DNA from 4 places in the Providencia sp. Me31A genome. Region 4 is predicted to be linked to each of the others. Evidence: predicted binding sites of a transcription regulator. Region 4 holds the regulator's gene; each other region holds the start of a gene.
The links. The regulator Fur, encoded in region 4, represses iron uptake genes when iron is present. The targets are predictions, from matches to a motif close to ATAATAATGAGAACNACTATCAA.

Region 1 (4,521 bases), on a different contig from region 4:
AAATTGCTAGAAAATAACGCCGACACGCCGACCTCATTATATGAATCTGCTTTTTTCCAATGGATCTGGTTAGAAGATCAAATTGAAGCAGGTAAACTGCCTGAAAATGCAGATCAGTTTAATAGCATCCAAGAGCAGTTGATCGAACGTTTTACTCAGTTAAAAGATCAATACGGCTTTCGCTTATTACATATGTCTTGCTGTCGCGATACTGACGAAGACAGAGGCACTGTTCAGTATTTACAAGACTGTGCAAACGAAGCGGGTGTTGCTACTGAGTTCTTATACATCGATGAAATTGGTTTAGGTGAAAAAGGTGAGTTTACGGATACACAAGATCAGATTATCAGCAATCTGTTCAAACTATATCCGTGGGAGTTCATGCTTAGGGAAATTTTCTCGACTAAATTGCAAGATGCCGGTGTTCGCTGGCTAGAACCTGCATGGAAGAGCATTATTTCCAATAAAGCACTGCTGCCGATGTTATGGGAAATGTTCCCAGATCACCCTAACCTGTTGCCAGCCTATTTTGCTGATGGAAATAGCAAGCCCGAGCTCGATAAATACGTTATTAAGCCGTTATTTTCTCGCGAAGGTGCAAACATCCGCATTATCGAAAACGGCCAAGAAATTGCGTCAGCGGATGGTCCATACGGTGAAGAGGGTATGATTATTCAGCAGTTCCACCCACTGCCAAAATTTGAAGGTAGCTATACCTTGGTAGGAAGTTGGTTGGTAAATGATAAGCCTGCCGGTATTTGTATTCGTGAAGATAAAGAACTGATCACCCAAGATCTCTCACGCTTCTACCCACATACGATCATCGACTAATCGAGTCAGTTAATCGCAAAAGCCCAACCAATTAATTTTGTTTGGGCTTTTTTATGTCTTAAAAACATAACAACCTGAAATACCCGTGCTATTTGCTCGAAATATGACTAAAGATGCTCCTCTAAATAGGTTACAGCCTGAAATATAACCAAGGCGTTCCTCTAAATAGTTCAGATTGTAACTAGGCGGCAAACGAGGCAATTCTTAGGAGCATACATCAGTATGTGACTAAGATTGCAGAGTGCAGCCAACAACGTTACAGCCTGAAATATAACCAAGGCGTTCCTCTAAATAGTTCAGGTTGTAACTAGGCGGCAAACGAGGCAATTCTTAGGAGCATACATCAGTATGTGACTAAGATTGCAGAGTGCAGCCAACAACGTTACAGCCTGAAATATAACCAAGGCGTTCCTCTAAATAGTTCAGGTTGTAACTAGGCGGCAAACGAGGCAATTCTTAGGAGCATACATCAGTATGTGACTAAGGTTGCAGAGTGCAGCCAACAACGTTACAGCCTGAAATATGACGAGGAAAATTAACCGACGATGACAGACATCATACTCAATGACCCAGAAACAACCCCTTCGATAGGCGTACTGATCTGCTCTTTACCATCCCATGTGCCGATTATTGGTAAAATCGGTAAATAATGCTCTGGTGAAGGGTTGGATAACTTGCCATCTTCCCGTTCTAGCCCTTTAGTCAAGGGATGGGGGATCTGATGACTTTGTAAGTTGTCATAGACAAATTGCTCAAAAGAAGCGGCCCACGGATAAGGCTCAGCCTGTGAATTTTGCCAATTCATCGCGCGCAAATTGTGTACGATATTACCGCTTCCCATAATCAATATTCCTTGCTCCCTTAAAATAGACAATTTTTTGCCTAGTTCATGGTGCCAAGCAGTCGGCTTGGTTCCATCAATACTCAGTTGGATCACTGGAATATCTGCATCTGGGTACATACGCACTAATATTTCCCACGTGCCGTGGTCTAATCCCCATTCTTGGGTATCAAGAAAGACCTGCTCAGGTGCTAATAAATCAGCGATTTGCTGGGCTAATTCAGGGGAGCCCGGCGCGGGATATTCAATCTGATATAATGCTTCGGGAAAACCGCTAAAATCATGAATAGTTTTCGGCTTTAGCATCGAAGTAACTGCTGTTCCTCGCGTATACCAGTGAGCTGAAATCACCAATATCGCTTTTGGCCTAGGTAAAGTATCGCCTAATTTTTCCCATGCTTGAGTATAAGGATTATCATCAATAGCGTTCATTGGGCTACCGTGACCAATAAAAATAGCAGGGATCTTAGTTTGTACGACTGAAGTATTTACCGACATGATAATTTCAACTCCAACTCAATTAGTTTCTCACTTCAGCATACGCTTTTTAGCGAAAAACACAGTGAGCTAATTATGAGTATGATCATCAAAAAAACTGAAAAAGCCACCGAGGTGTGCAACTCGATGGCCTTAATAATGCTCTATATGCTTAACGTGCTATTTTTACTTAAATAATTAGATAAGCTTTATTTAATCGAATTTCTTTAAGTCTTTCAAAGAAAAGAATTAACTTGCTTTCTTTTCTTCTGTTTGAAGACGATACTGAACTAAATCTTCAATCGTCACAACCGTTAGACCATGCTGTTTACCAAAGGCTGCCACCTCGGGAGTACGAGCCATTGAACCATCATCATTAGTTAGCTCACACAAAACACCGGCGGGTTTGAAGCCGGCTAATGTTGCCAAGTCAATGGATGCTTCAGTATGACCACGACGCGCCAATACCCCACCTTCACGCCCACGTAATGGAAAAACGTGACCTGGGTGATTAAGGTCGGCAGGAACGGCGTTGTCCGCGATTGCAGCACGAATAGTCGTGATACGATCTGCGGCAGAAACCCCTGTTGTAACCCCTTTCGCCGCTTCAATAGTCACCGTAAAACCTGTTTGGTTTTGGCTGGTGTTGTTTTCCACCATCATCGGTAATTCGAGCAACTTACGACGCTCTTCAGTGATACAAAGACAGACAATTCCACTGCTATAACGAATAGTAAATGCCATTTGTTCCGCAGTCATGGTTTCTGCGGCAAAAACTAAGTCGCCTTCGTTCTCACGATCTTCATCATCGAGAACAAGAACCCCCTTACCTTGGCGCAGAGCCTCGATAGCATTTTCAACACGTTCAATCGGATTTCCGAATTCAGAAAGTAGCGTATGATCCATGGTAAAAAACCTCTTAAATAGTTATTAACTAGTTACCAGAATCAAGGCAGTCTTAGGAGTACGAGAAATGATGAATAAATAAACAGCCTTAAAAAGCTATCTAGCTATTCAGGTATGCAGAACATGATTATGCAATACAGCACAAATATGCAGATACAGTTAATTCTCTCCCATCCGGACTATAACCGTCGGCCCCAGATTCACACTGGATCTGCTGACCTTTATCATAAGAATGATAAAGCGCTCGCGGGCTTCATGCGCGTTGCATGTTACCGCCGGTGGGGACTTTCACCCCGCCCTGAGATAAACGCTTTTAATATAACGCCAATAGTTGATGTACGCAACGGCGATAATCAAAATTGGCGAACGACTCACACTTTCGGTCAAAAACATGAGTAAAAACTTAATGTTATTCACGCTTGTTCCTTTAGCCTGCTAATTTATCTAAATAATTCAAATTATAGCTAGGTGATAAAATGAAGCGAGCTTAGCGCTAAGTATGACGAGAAAAGGGGTTTATTACAGTCACAAGAGGTATTACACTACGCACAACGATATTTCGATTAATTTAAGGACCCGCGAATGCTCGATCCGAAAAAACTTGAACAAGTGGCTCGTCAAATCCAAGGTGCTTTACCTCAAGGCGTACGTGATATAGGCGAAGATTTTGATAAAAAATTACGCTCTCTTTTGCAATCACAACTGGGTAAACTGGATTTAGTCAGCCGAGAAGAGTTTGATATTCAAACTCAAGTTTTACTGCGTACCCGTGAAAAGTTGGCAAAAATGGAGCAACGTGTTAGCGCATTAGAAGCTCATTTTAGCGAAGAAAAAAACACGCAGTAATATAAAAATTAAAAGTGACGCTAACCATAAGGGTCACTTTCAACATTATTTTACCGCTGAATTAGGCGCTAGCGCTCGTTCAATCAATTTCGCAATAGACTGATTTTTAGAAATATTACATGCTGCTATTACTGCATTTGAATATGCATTAAACGGCTTGCATAACGCTGCTTGGAACTCCGTTCCTTCATTTTTATCATCGTCGATTCCATGACGTCATATTGATTTTAAATAAATAAAAACCTCACGGCGTTTTTACATGCCCACGTGAGGTTTTTTAACTAGCTAATGAATAATGATAAATTAACTAGTTTTCATAATATTTTTAATGATATTCGTTGTAGAAATACCATCTTCAAAGTTAAGTACTTTAACTTCGCCGCCTGCGGCCCACACTTCCGCACTGCCGGCAATATCCTCTGGACGATAATCGCCCCCCTTAACTAAAACATCAGGCAATACTTCTGCGATTAAACGTTGTGGCGTATCTTCTTCAAATGCGACCACCCAATCAACGGCGCCTAGAGCACCGAGTACCGTCATACGTTGTTCTAATGGATTGACTGGGCGAGTCTCACCTTTCAAGCGACGGGTTGAAGCATCGCTATTTACTGCCACAA
Region 2 (4,521 bases), on a different contig from region 4:
TTAAATCTAATACAATTAAATGAATAGATTCTCTTGTCAGGATTCTGTCCATTTGTTCTGCATTTGCGGCACTTCTTACCTGAAAACCCTGCTCAGTGAGGTAACGCTCTAGCAGTGCACGTAAACGCATATCATCATCGACGACAAGAATCTTATAACTTTCCTGCATTTTGTAGCCCTCAAGATGTGCATCTTTCAAATTATTTTTCTAGTCCATGTTCGTAAAAGCAACATTTATGCTTACTAATTTACCACTAACATAGGATTTAATGAATCATTTTACACTTCAACTGCTTAGTGGTTGGTAGCTTATTTCTAAAACGAAATAGGTTACCTGCCCCCCTGGTGTATTTACTGTTATTTCATCATCGACCTGTTTACCTATCAGGGCTCGCGCTACGGGGGAATCGATTGAAATCCATTGTTTTGCAGGATTAAACTCATCAGCACCCACGATACGGAATATTCTGATATTTCCATTATCATCTTCAAGTTTGACCCATGCGCCAAAAAAGATACGTCCCTCTTGGCGAGGATCAGGCTCAATAATTCTAAGCTGATCTAATCTTTTTGATAAAAAACGAATGCGCCTGTCAATTTCACGCAATCTTTTTTTACCGTAAATATACTCTGCATTTTCCGAGCGATCCCCCTGAGCTGCTGCTTCAGAGACAGATTGGGTGACTCGAGGTCGCTCTTCTTTCCATAGATACTTTAGCTCTTTATCTAGGGTATCCCAACCTTCACGCGTAATTAAAAGACTTTTCGCCATAACCTTAGAATATTAGTCAATAGAAACAATAGTGGTAACATTTTATAGAACATAATCTGAGACTTTCCTACTAACAGGCTCAAATTCAGTCTGGAAATTCTCTCTACCACCAAGTATAACAGTGCAGTAAATTTTTTAATTGTTCTTTCAGTAGGTATTTAAACACGACATGAATGAAACTCTAAGCCAAATTATTGCAGCGGAACTGCAAGCCCAGCCGAAACAGGTTTTTTCTGCCATCACATTATTAGATGAAGGGAATACTGTCCCATTTATTGCACGTTACCGCAAAGAGGTTACCGGTGGGTTGGACGATACTCAGCTTCGCCAGCTAGAAAGCCGTTTAGGGTATTTACGTGAACTCAATGACCGTAAACAAACCATTCTCAAATCAATTGAAGAACAAGGCAAACTGACCCCTGAGCTGACTTCTGCAATCAATACCACATTGAATAAAACTGAGCTTGAAGACCTATATTTACCTTATAAACCCAAACGTCGTACACGCGGCCAAATTGCCATTGAAGCAGGGCTTGAGCCTTTAGCTGACACGTTGTGGGCTGACCCTAGCCTGTCTCCTGATGAACTTGCACAAACTTATATTGATGCAGATAAAGGTGTGGCAGATGTAAAAGCGGCTTTAGATGGTGCACGTTACATTCTTATGGAGCGTTTTGCCGAAGATGCCACCTTACTTGCCAAAGTTCGTGACTATATTTGGAAAAATGCGCACCTAGTTTCTGTTGTTGCAGAAGGCAAACAAGAAGAAGGTGTGAAATTTAGCGACTACTTTGCACACCATGAACCAGTGGCTCAAGTTCCGTCACATCGCGCACTCGCGATGTTCCGTGGTCGCAATGAGGGTATTTTGCAGCTGTCATTAAACTGTGACCCTCAATTTGATGAGCCACCGAAAGAAAGTTACTGCGAAGAAATTATTACGCGCCATTTAGATGTGCATTTGAATAACGCCCCCGCAGATCAATGGCGCAAAGCCGTGATTAGCTGGACATGGCGCGTTAAAGTATTACTGCATTTAGAAACTGAAGTGATGAGTGCGTTACGCGAAAAAGCTGAAGAAGAAGCGATTAATGTATTTGCTCGTAATCTCAATGACTTACTGATGGCAGCTCCTGCAGGTATGCGAGCCACTATGGGCCTCGATCCCGGTTTACGCACAGGGGTAAAAGTTGCCGTTGTTGATTCTACGGGTAAGCTTATCGCTACCGATACCATTTACCCGCACACTGGACAAGCGGCAAAAGCAGCGACAATCATTGCGGCGCTCTGCCAAAAATATCATGTTGAGTTAGTCGCGATTGGTAACGGTACCGCCTCGCGTGAAACTGAACGTTTCTTTGCTGAAGTACAAAAACAATACCCGGAAGTGACGGCACAAAAAGTAATTGTCAGTGAAGCTGGTGCTTCGGTTTACTCAGCCTCTGAATTAGCTGCCCTCGAATTCCCAAATCTAGATGTTTCTTTACGTGGTGCGGTGTCAATTGCTCGTCGCTTACAAGACCCCCTTGCAGAGCTGGTGAAGATTGATCCTAAATCTATTGGTGTAGGCCAATATCAACACGATGTCAGCCAAACCCTACTTGCTCGCAAACTCGATGCGGTAGTTGAAGACTGCGTTAACTCCGTGGGTGTCGATTTAAATACCGCCTCTGTTGCACTTCTAACTCGCGTCGCGGGTTTAAGCAAAATGATCGCTCAAAACGTTGTAGATTGGCGTGATGAAAACGGCCAATTTAACGATAGAAAGCAGTTACTCAAAGTGGCGCGCCTTGGGCCTAAGGCCTTTGAGCAGTGTGCGGGCTTCTTACGCATCACGAACGGTGAAAATCCATTAGATGCGTCTACCGTTCACCCTGAGGCATACCCGATTGTTGAAAAAATTCTTGAATCTGTCCGCCAACCCTTGAAAGAAATCATGGGAAATTCACAGGTCCTTAACGCTCTGAGCCCGCGTGATTTCACAACCGAGCAGTTCGGTGTACCTACTGTGACAGACATTATTAAAGAATTGGAAAAACCGGGCCGTGACCCACGCCCTGAGTTTAAAACAGCCACTTTCGCTGAAGGGGTTGAGACCATGAATGACCTAACCTCTGGCATGATTTTAGAAGGTGCCGTCACCAATGTGACCAACTTTGGAGCCTTTGTCGATATTGGTGTTCATCAAGATGGACTCGTCCATATATCTTCACTTTCAAATAGTTATGTTGAAGACCCACACAAAGTGGTGAAAGCGGGTGATATTGTAAAAGTTAAAGTGTTGGATGTTGATATTGCCCGTAAGCGTATTGCGTTAACAATGCGTTTAGACGAGCAAGCTGGGGATTCCAATAGCGCACCACGTCGCGCTGCACCAACACAAGACAAGAATGCGCGCAAAGCACCACAATCACGAGGTAACTCACATCAGAGCTCAACGTCTGCGGGTAACAGTGCCATGAGTGATGCACTCGCTGCTGCATTCGGTAAGAAACGTTAATTTTTTAATAGGCATCTCCACTCGCTGAGATGCCTATTTTTCAAAAAAATGTCTTAATCACTTTCATAACTTAGGTAAATTTATCCCAGCCTTTACTCCATTTCCCTGTCCATCCCTATTTAAGAAAACACCAGCAACTCACTGCTTGATTGATCCACATCAAGTCAAACTGACGAAAAAAGAGGCTAAATATAACGAAAGTAGATGATTATGATTCTCATTGTTAATTAGGTTTGTTTTTGTTTGTCTCTGTATTTACTTGTTAATACAAACTTTTCTAACAATATTTACCAATATCATTATAAATGGAATTAATAGGAAGACACTATGGCTATACTTCCTCAATGCAGTTATAAAATCATTGGTTTCTCACCAGAGATAAGCCCTGCTTACCGACAAAAACTTCTTTCCCTCGGTTTGCTACCGGGTTCTATATTCAAAGTGGTGCGATTAGCGCCTTTTGGTGACCCTGTGCAGATAGAAACGCATCGCGTGAGCTTAGTACTACGCAAAAAGGATCTCGCCCTGCTTAATCTTGATGAAGCGCCTACCGCTTAAGTATTCTTTTTATATTATTGGCAAACACTATGAAACGATTGACCATCGGCTTAATTGGTAATCCCAATGCAGGCAAAACGACCCTATTCAACCAATTGACGGGATCGAGACAACGAGTTGGTAACTGGGCAGGTGTCACGGTTGAACGCAAAGTTGGCCGCTTCCATACAGACGACCATAAAATTGAGCTTGTAGACCTACCGGGAACGTATTCCTTAACCACGATTTCTGAACAAACCTCCCTTGATGAGCAAATCGCTTGTTACTTCATTCTAAGTGGCGAAGCTGACATGTTAATCAATGTGGTGGATGCTTCAAACTTAGAACGTAATCTCTATCTCACTTTACAATTAGTGGAGTTAGGCGTCCCATGTATTGTGGCGCTGAATATGTTGGATATCGCGCAAAGCCAACATATAGATATCGATATTACCCAATTAGAGAAACAACTGGGCTGCCCAGTTATTCCATTAGTGTCAACACGCGCAACTGGTATCAATGAATTAAAAAAAGCCATTGATACTCACCCACAAAATAGCCAAAAAGCTCTTGTCGAGTACCCAATTCAGTTATTACAAGCTGTTGATTCATTATCTGAGAAAATATCATCACAACAATTTAGCCATCAACAGCGTCGCTGGTTAGCATTACAAATCCTTGAAGGTGATATCTATAGCCGTCAACGGGCGGA
Region 3 (4,521 bases), on a different contig from region 4:
ATTAAAAACAACACCACTGCATAATGTATGATGCATAATGGGGGGCCTTTAAAAACGGTACTCTACCCCTCCAGACACTGTTCGCCCTCGACCTAACGTGTTGGAAAGACTTTCTCCATAGCTCACCACATAAGCACGGTTAGTTAGGTTTTCCACATTGCCACGAATAATTAAATTGTCAGTTAATGAATAACTTGCATATAAATCAATTAACGTATACTTAGGCCAATCAGCTAAATAAGGGTTGTTGCTCGGTGCTGAATAATCTTGGAACCCTGGAGTGAAACGTACCACAACGCCACCATCTAATTTTCGGTCAAAAGCACGACCGCCCAATGTGAATGAACCTCGATCACCCGGTAAGTTCGCTGCACTACTAAAAATGGCGCCACTGTCACAATTCACATAGTTATTTGACTCTTCGTTGGGCTCCATATACCAATTACCTGGACCAACTCCTTCGCCATATTTCAAGACTCCGCCAAGCCAAGCTCGGTTAGAACAGAATTTGTTTTTCCCTATCATGTGAGTGAAAGTTAAGTCTGCATAGACAAAACCTGCATCATAATTGAGCTGGTATTCAAAACCTCTAAACCGCGTTGCGACTAAATTATTGCTATACGCCGCATTACCAATACTGGGACTGACCATTCCAGGTTTAGTTCTATCAATCGCAAGATTGATATAGTTATCCACTTTTGTGTCAAAATAGGCCACTTTCGCGACAAATCGGTCTTCTTCTAATATTAATTGTGGATAATTAATATTCATACCCACTTCCCACGCATTTGAGCGCTCAGGCTTTAAATACGGGTTAGGAAATTGTGTGGAGGAACTGTGGGCGCTACCTGTTGTTAATGTTTCAGTGATAGCGGGTGGTCGCCAAGAACGACCGTAACTCGTAAAGAACTCCATCCACTCAACACCGGGACGAATAGCCAAACGCGCGTTAGGCGAGAATGCCCCCTCCGAGCTATCTACATTCCAGTATTCAGTCGTGATCACAGCCTGACATTCACGCAGTCGCTTCGCGGTACATGGGTTGTCCTTAGTAAACGGAAAATTAGCATACTTCATGCTCGTTTGGCCTTTGAGGTTGTAATAGTCATAACGCATTCCTCCCTCTAATGTCAGCCAATCATCATATTCATAGGTTAAATTGGTGAATAATGAGCTCAGTGTCCGTTTACCATCAGGAGTGACACCACTTGCAGCTTCTCGGGTTGAACTGCTACTTGCTTTATCTTGGAATGTCTCAAAACCATAATGGGCTTTTAATACATTACGATGGTTGAATTCAATTTCTGAATGATTCTCGAGTTGTAAACCTTGGGTTTTTACGCGTGTATCCATTTGGTAGCCATTGTTATATATCTGGCTAGTGGAATAAGTTTGTGTATCATCTTTAGTATCAACAAAATACACTTTTCCTTTAAACTCAGTACTCCACGGGCTATCACTAAATCGGGTATAGTCAATAGAATAATTTTGCGTTTTCACATCACTAAAGCCACTACTTTTCCACCCCAATTTGTAAGGCCATGTGCCACTTAAATTGGTTAATGTTCCTGCATTTGGTGTCGCAACTTTAGTTTCTAAGTAGTTAAATTGTAATCGTTGTGAGTCACTGATATTCCAACCAGCCTTTGCTAGATAAGAGGTCATTTGGTAATTGCTATCGTTGATACGGGTGTGTTTTAAATCACGTACCAGTTCATTGTAGTGCCCTGCACCATTATTGACTCGTATATCACCAATTTTCCCATGCGTTCCGGGCTTATAATCCCCAAGGCGACGCTCACTCGCCGCAAATAATACATCCCCTTTTTCATTCCCTAACGCTAGCACACTACTACCAATAAAGTGCGTGTTATTTGACCCCGTGCTGGCATGTAATTTTCCACCAAAGGTTTTATCTTTCGATAAAAAATTCGAGGCATTTACTGTGTTAAAAGTTGCAACCCCGCCTAGTGTCCCAGCGCTTCCGATCCCACTACTGTTGCCTTTTTGTATTTCCACTCCAGTCAGCAGTTCTGAGTCGATATACATCGAACCATTACGTTGCCCGTGACCACTTTTTTGGAAGTTTTGCCGCATCCCGTCAATGTTCATATTAACCCGACCATAATCTTGGATACCACGAATATTAACGGATAGTGAAGGGTCCTGCTGGCTAACGCTGGAATACACCCCTGTTGTTAGTTCTAATAAGTCTGCAATGTGCTTTGGCGGTCTATCTTCGATTTGTTTTTTGCTGATCACGCTAATTGAGGATGGTGTATGATAAACCCAATCCCCTTGCTGAACTTGACTGGCTGTCACCGTAATATTATCAAGTGTGATAACTGGATCACTTTCAGATATTCGCTGAATAATAATGCGGTTATTCTGTAGCTGATATTTCACTGGGTTTGAGCCTATCAAACGCTGTAATCCATCTTGCAATGTGAAATAACCTTTTAGGCCTTGGCTGGTCAATCCATTAATTTCTTGGCTATTAATAATAATTTCAACTTTTGCTTGTTGAGCAAAATGCAATAATGCATTTTCCAAAGAGCCCGCAGCAACTGAGAAGGCAGTATCCTGTTTTACTGAAGCAACAGGCTGATTTGCCTGCGCAGAACTAAATGGCGTCAGTACTGGTAGAGCGAATAATGCAAGGTGAACGCAAAGTGTTGCTTTTTTATAGTGGTGCTTTTTTTGAGTCATTTCCCATCCCTAAAATGATAATGGTAATAAAAATCATAATCACTTAGGTTAAAGACGTTGAGATTAGAAAAACCCGTAAATAATTTTTTAAAAAAATTATCTCTTTTTGTTTAAATTACATTAATGTTTATTTATCAAAATATTAACGTGACGAAAGGAACCTCATAAACTGATAGCCCCTGAGTCGACGCTAAATGTGCTATACCACTTTCTAATGTACTGATTTGCAAAACCCCACTAGTGCGATGAGTTTTTTTGTCTGACAGTAAGATGATTTGCTTTTGGCGATAACGATTAACTTCAGCTATGATTTCAGGTAACGTACGTTGATGGAAAATAATTTGCCCTTCACGCCAAGCGACTGAGTGAGTGTCTTTCAGGGGAATGACGGGTAAAATCGTAGTCTGATATTGAGCGAAATCCCCTGCCCCTACCACCAGTTCTTGCCCTGACAACAATGATACTTTCACGCTATGTTGATATACGCTGACATCCACTATGTCATTCTCATTATCAATAGCAAATTCAGTGCCTAATGCTTGAGTAATGCCATTTTTTGCCATGACTTGAAATGGTCGTGGCTCATTCGTTGTTTTCGGTGCGACGGTAAAATAAGCTCGCCCTTGCAATAAATTAACTTGTCGATACTCTTGGTTAAAGACCAGCTGTAATTTAGCGCCACTATCAAGGTCAACTTTACTCCCATCAGGTAAGGTAATATGTTGTATTTCGCCGACTTTTGCTTGGTAATCTATTTGCTCAGTTTGTTGATACTGCCAAACAGAAATCACTATCCCCCCTATGAATACACTTGCCGCTAAGGATAGGCTTATAGGAGAATGGAATCGTTTTTTCTCAACACTATTTTTAACCTGAAGCTGTTTTTTTGTCGGTTCGGCAGCAGTTAGTGCCCACAACTGCTTTGCACGGTAATAAGCCGCTGCATGTTTATCTGATTGATTAACCCAACACTGAAATTCTTCGTGTTCCTTCGCATCAAGCTCCCGATGTGACGTTTTAATCGCCCACATGGCGGCCATGTTTTCTATTTCTGATGGAAGATCCGACAGTTTCATCATTAGTCCTTCCATTTGTGGATCAACATAGCCAATGCATTAGCTAAATGTTTTTCTACCGTACTGAGTGAAATATTCAATTGCTGTGCAACTTCCATTTGAGTGAGTCCTTCCTCACGATGTAAACGAAATATCTCCTGAGTTCTTGAGGGAAGTGCTTGGATGATTTGTTGAATTTGCTTTAACTGCTGGTCGCGGATTGCCACCGATTCTAAGCTTTTATCTCGAGATGGAATACCTTGCCACTGCTCATCACTAATAATTATTGATTGTTGCTTTTTTTGCTGACGAAAGTGGTCAATCATTAAGTTTTTTGCAACTCGATAGAGATAAGCATCAATATCCTGAATAGTTGAATGTGTCATAAATTCGGCCATACGAGTAAAACTTTCCTGCATTATATCCATGCTTAAACTATGGTCTTTGAGATACATGTTCAGATAGCGACATAGTGATGATGAATGGCGAGCAAACAAGCGCTGTAACTCAGGATCAGACATAGTGAGCCATAACACAAATAATGAAAATGAGAATTATTTACATAATATAGTGAATAATTCAAAATAGAAACCTTCTTGTGTATTTTTCCTGATCCGTCACGCTTTTATAGCCTATACCCGCCTTTATAAAACCAATTAGTGAGTTAAGTTTAAACTATATGAAATGTTCCCTTTAAGTACGGCTAATAAGCCATAAGTTAAGTCGTAACTGTTATCCAGATTTATCTGCTTTCCAT
Region 4 (4,521 bases):
TAGCAGTTATAAACATGGCAAAAGAACAAACTGATCGTACCACTCTGGATTTGTTCGCTGAGGAACGAAGGCCTGGGCGACCTAAAACAAGTCCTCTATCACGAGATGAACAATTAAGGATAAACAAGCGCAATCAATTGAAACGCGACAAAGTAAAAGGATTGCGTAGAGTTGAGTTAAAACTGAATGAAGAAGCTGTCGCTGTATTGAATCAGTTAGCTGAAGAAAAAAATATAAGCCGTAGTGAATTAATCGAAGATATTTTATTGTCACAACTTGAACAGGTTAATGAAACAATACGCAAATAGTGTCATCTTGATAAATCACACAAATTTGACAGACTTAGAAACATTTTTTCGCCAAAATAAGGCGTAAAATTCTATTTATTTTCGATCTAAGTGAACGTTAGAAGCCCATATTTACTTCTATATCCCTTAGAAAAACAAGAGGTTAATCACTTTATGGCAGTCATAGGTATTTTCTTCGGAAGTGACACTGGTAACACAGAAAATATTGCCAAGATGATCCAAGAAAGATTAGGCAAAGATGTAGCAGAAGTTCATGATATTGCGAAGTGCAGTAAAGAAGATATCGACGCTTTTGATATTCTACTTCTGGGTATTCCAACTTGGTACTACGGTGAAGCTCAATGTGATTGGGATGACTTTTTTCCAACTCTCGAAGAAATTGATTTTGAAGGTAAACTTGTCGCTTTATTTGGTTGTGGCGACCAAGAGGATTACGCAGAGTATTTCTGTGATGCGATGGGAACTATCCGCGATATTATCGAACCACGTGGTGCTGTAATTGTAGGTCACTGGCCAACGGAAGGTTACCATTTTGAGGTTTCGAAAGGCATGGCTGATGATAACCATTTTATTGGCTTAGCTATTGATGAAGACCGCCAACCTGAGTTGACTGAAGAACGTGTCGATGCATGGGTAAAACAAATCTCTGAAGAAATGTCTTTAGCTGAAATTATTGGCTAAGCAAATTTATCTTATAGATAATGGGTCACATGTAGCTCAAAATGCACCATTAGCATACGTGATCCAGTCTAAAATAATCGATAAAATATCCTAATAGGGTAGACTTACGAAAGATTATCAAAATAATGAGACAATACATGGTTTCTATTTTTATTTTCCATGCCTATAATTGTAAATCAGTTTAGAAGACAACTGGATTTATGTTAAAAATGTCTCATTATTGTTAAATTTTGATTCAAGATACAGGACAAACCCGCATGACAGACAACAATAAGGCATTGAAAAATGCTGGACTCAAAGTCACTCTTCCAAGATTAAAGATTTTGGAAGTACTTCAAGAGCCTGAGTGCCACCACGTCAGTGCGGAAGATCTCTATAAAAAGCTGATCGATATGGGCGAAGAGATCGGGTTAGCTACCGTATACCGCGTATTGAACCAGTTTGATGATGCAGGTATCGTAACCCGTCATAACTTCGAGGGTGGGAAATCTGTATTCGAATTAACTCAACAACATCATCATGACCACTTAATCTGCTTAGATTGTGGGAAAGTGATTGAGTTCACTGACGAATCTATTGAAACTCGCCAGAAAAGTATCGCCGCTCGTCATGGTATTAAATTATCTAATCATAGTTTATATTTATATGGTCATTGCGCAGATGGTGATTGCCGCGAAAGTGCGGACGCACACGAAGCAAAAGAGTAAAACACTGTCATCCCTTAGTCAAAAGGGATGAATACAAACTAAAAACCCCAGATAGAATTGCTATCTGGGGTTTTCTTTTTGCAATGCTTAATGTTATTTCTTTTTTATAGTGATATTCCTAGAGGTATGCTTAACTGTTTCATTTTTATTGTTAATTTATTGTCTTAATAGCAATAACATTGAAGTTCTATATAATAAGTTGCAATTCAATTTAGATCCTTTATATTATTTTACTGATAAATTTATTGCCACTCTATTCTAGAGTATTATTTGAATATCATGGTGATATATAAACAGCACCGATGATGACTTCCTCAATTTATAACATATGAATATATATAAATTTATCTCATTAACTCACCATAAGTGTATTAACCCAAATTAATCATACTTGGTAAAATGTAATAAAACGTAAATTTACAACTTTAGAGCGTGCATAATTATTTAGATTAAACTGATTTTTTTGTAATTTGTAAGAGATTAACTGATGAAAAAAATATACCTTTTTATTAACATTAGTTTTTTCTTCTGGTTTCTTACTTTAATAGGATGGTTTTTCAATTACGCAACCATCACCTTGTTTTCATTTATATTATCAATTTTGTTCTTGATCTTATACTTCAATCAAAAAAAGGTAGGTAACATGTTCACCAAAAGACAAAACAAGCCAGCTCCAGAGATAAACATACAACCAACAGCTAGTGAGCCTGAAATTATTGCGAAAACAGCTAAGATAGAAGAACAAGTTACCACCGCCACTGTCAGTGAAGAAAAGACCAATACGGTGATCTCAAGAGATGTTATTTTTGAAGGAAACATTACTTCTAATGAGCAAGTACATATTTATGGTAAAGTCATTGGCAACATTACAGGTAAAAATAATAGCGTTAAAGTAATGCTCAATGGACAAGTTATCGGAAATATTACCTGTAACGATCTGGTTGTTAATGGTCGAGTTGAAGGTGAGTGCTTATCGGACTCCATCAATATTGAAAATAATGGTGAAATCCACGGTACTATCCATTACAGTAATTTATCAATTAAAAAAGGTGGTATTTTGTCAGGCCAAGCAAAAGTAAAAAACACTGCCTCACATGCTGATAAAGTGACTTTATTGAAAGATAAAATAAAGCATGACATTCCTACCGTTAATGAAGATAAAGGTATCGCTTAAATTTAAGCATTAGCTTACTTATTTAGAAAGTAAGGTGAAATGAATCCACCTTACTTTCTAGTTTAAAACTATTCTTTAATATACGTATATTTTCTTGTCTTATTATTCCATTTAATATCGTTCATATATGTTATGCGATTTAACAATATAATTTAATGGCAACCACAATACATATTTTATAGTAGTCATCTTACTCAGTAGATATTGCCACTAAAAAATGGTGAACGGCATCATCACCATAAATTTAATATCTTTTTCATCTTGGAAGATATTACCATAACCACCTCCATAACTAGGAATATCAGTATGGTTATCATACTTAGTAAAGTGCAGTTTAAATAACGTATCTTTTGCTCGCCCTGATTGTACGGTATATAAAATATCGAAGTTCCATGCACTTTCTTTTAAGCGAACATCTTGTGCATATTGTGAGTTAGTACTCGGCTTCGCATCCCAACCATAAATATAAGATGTTCCTACTTGCCAACCCTCTAAATCCCAATTTTTTAAATCGTACATCACGCCTGCATAAACGGCTTTTTCATTATTGGCGTTCCAGTCCGAACGACCATCCCACCAAATATCCATCCTACCGTTTGATGTTGCCCAACCTGGAGTCATACGCTGTAGGAAATATCCTTGATTGCCTTTCGCTTTGACATAAGTCCCTTCCACTTTAAAATCGAACTGCTCATAGGTATAGCCGAATGTCATCGCTTGTAGCCATGCTAAACCATCGTAAACATCGTTAACACCACCATCTGAGACCTTGTCTTTCGCTCCATAAAATTGATAGGAAAGACGTAAATCACGGTCCACAATAGGTACGGCATAGGAAGCCTTAGCAAAATACTGATCCATATAATCCTTCGCTTGACCATAAGCCCCTTCAAGCACTAAAGAATTTTTGAAATCATATTTAAAACCAACAGATTGTAGATAACTAATTCCAGTTAGGCCGTCCGCCTCGCGGAAATTGTACATCGTGCGATACCAAGGAGCCTTATAACGGTCAGTCCACATATAGGACATGCTCAGTTCACCATTTTGATCAAAGTCGAATACTCCCCCAACTTCTAACCCACGGTAGGTCCCTGGCATATAGCTCCAATGAGATGCTAATAGTGTTTGACCTGTCGGCTGAATGTAGCCACCTCTTCCCCAGAAAGGACCATATTTTAATTTTGCCGCCGCCTTATAGAACGTCACTCCACTACGATCACCAGTCCATTTTTCATCCCAACGAGATTTTGCATCACTAAAGCCAATTTCGTTTGGCGCAGCAGGACCACTATTTGATAATTCGATTGCGGTAAAGCCCGCTAAATCTAAACCTATAATGTCTTGAAAATACCCTGATGAAAAATCAAGGCTGGCATTGATAGTTGAGTGCTTAAGGTTATCGGCATATTTTTTATATTTATCACTATTTGGGTCTAAATCTTTACGTGACCGATCCCTTTGCCAATAATAAAAACCTCCTTTCAACGTTGAATCTTCAAGGAATTGTTCAGCGTGCATAATCGGCTGGTAGCCTATAGGAAGCATCGCTAACGCAATTTTTAAGACGAGCAACTTCCTGCCAGTATTGACATGTTGATTAACCATTCTTGTATTCCTCTAATATTTTTTAATTTTATTTTTCGGCCGA

Region 1: the regulator Fur is predicted to act here: its motif matches at 2,240-2,262, upstream of ygiD (4,5-DOPA-extradiol-dioxygenase).
Region 2: the regulator Fur is predicted to act here: its motif matches at 3,477-3,499, upstream of feoA (ferrous iron transporter A).
Region 3: the regulator Fur is predicted to act here: its motif matches at 2,724-2,746, upstream of ACLPIE_RS10865 (TonB-dependent hemoglobin/transferrin/lactoferrin family receptor).

The regions. Positions count from the first base shown of each region.
Region 1 is NZ_JBKQGZ010000013.1:111,283-115,803, forward strand. It holds gene ACLPIE_RS12625 (glutathionylspermidine synthase family protein) at 1-831, shown strand, start outside; gene ygiD (4,5-DOPA-extradiol-dioxygenase) at 1,367-2,170, opposite strand; gene ribB (3,4-dihydroxy-2-butanone-4-phosphate synthase) at 2,399-3,055, opposite strand; FMN riboswitch at 3,214-3,365, opposite strand; gene ubiK (ubiquinone biosynthesis accessory factor UbiK) at 3,638-3,901, shown strand; gene hldE (bifunctional D-glycero-beta-D-manno-heptose-7-phosphate kinase/D-glycero-beta-D-manno-heptose 1-phosphate adenylyltransferase HldE) at 4,205-4,521, opposite strand, start outside.
Region 2 is NZ_JBKQGZ010000019.1:86,896-91,416, reverse strand. It holds gene ompR (osmolarity response regulator transcription factor OmpR) at 1-169, opposite strand, end outside; gene greB (transcription elongation factor GreB) at 287-772, opposite strand; gene ACLPIE_RS16185 (Tex family protein) at 942-3,272, shown strand; gene feoA (ferrous iron transporter A) at 3,600-3,830, shown strand; gene feoB (Fe(2+) transporter permease subunit FeoB) at 3,860-4,521, shown strand, end outside.
Region 3 is NZ_JBKQGZ010000011.1:102,316-106,836, reverse strand. It holds gene ACLPIE_RS10865 (TonB-dependent hemoglobin/transferrin/lactoferrin family receptor) at 49-2,709, opposite strand; gene ACLPIE_RS10860 (FecR family protein) at 2,844-3,788, opposite strand; gene ACLPIE_RS10855 (RNA polymerase sigma factor) at 3,788-4,285, opposite strand.
Region 4 is NZ_JBKQGZ010000007.1:77,196-81,716, reverse strand. It holds gene ybfE (LexA regulated protein) at 15-308, shown strand; gene fldA (flavodoxin FldA) at 462-989, shown strand; gene fur (ferric iron uptake transcriptional regulator) at 1,247-1,696, shown strand; gene ACLPIE_RS07305 (bactofilin family protein) at 2,340-2,870, shown strand; gene chiP (chitoporin ChiP) at 3,081-4,478, opposite strand.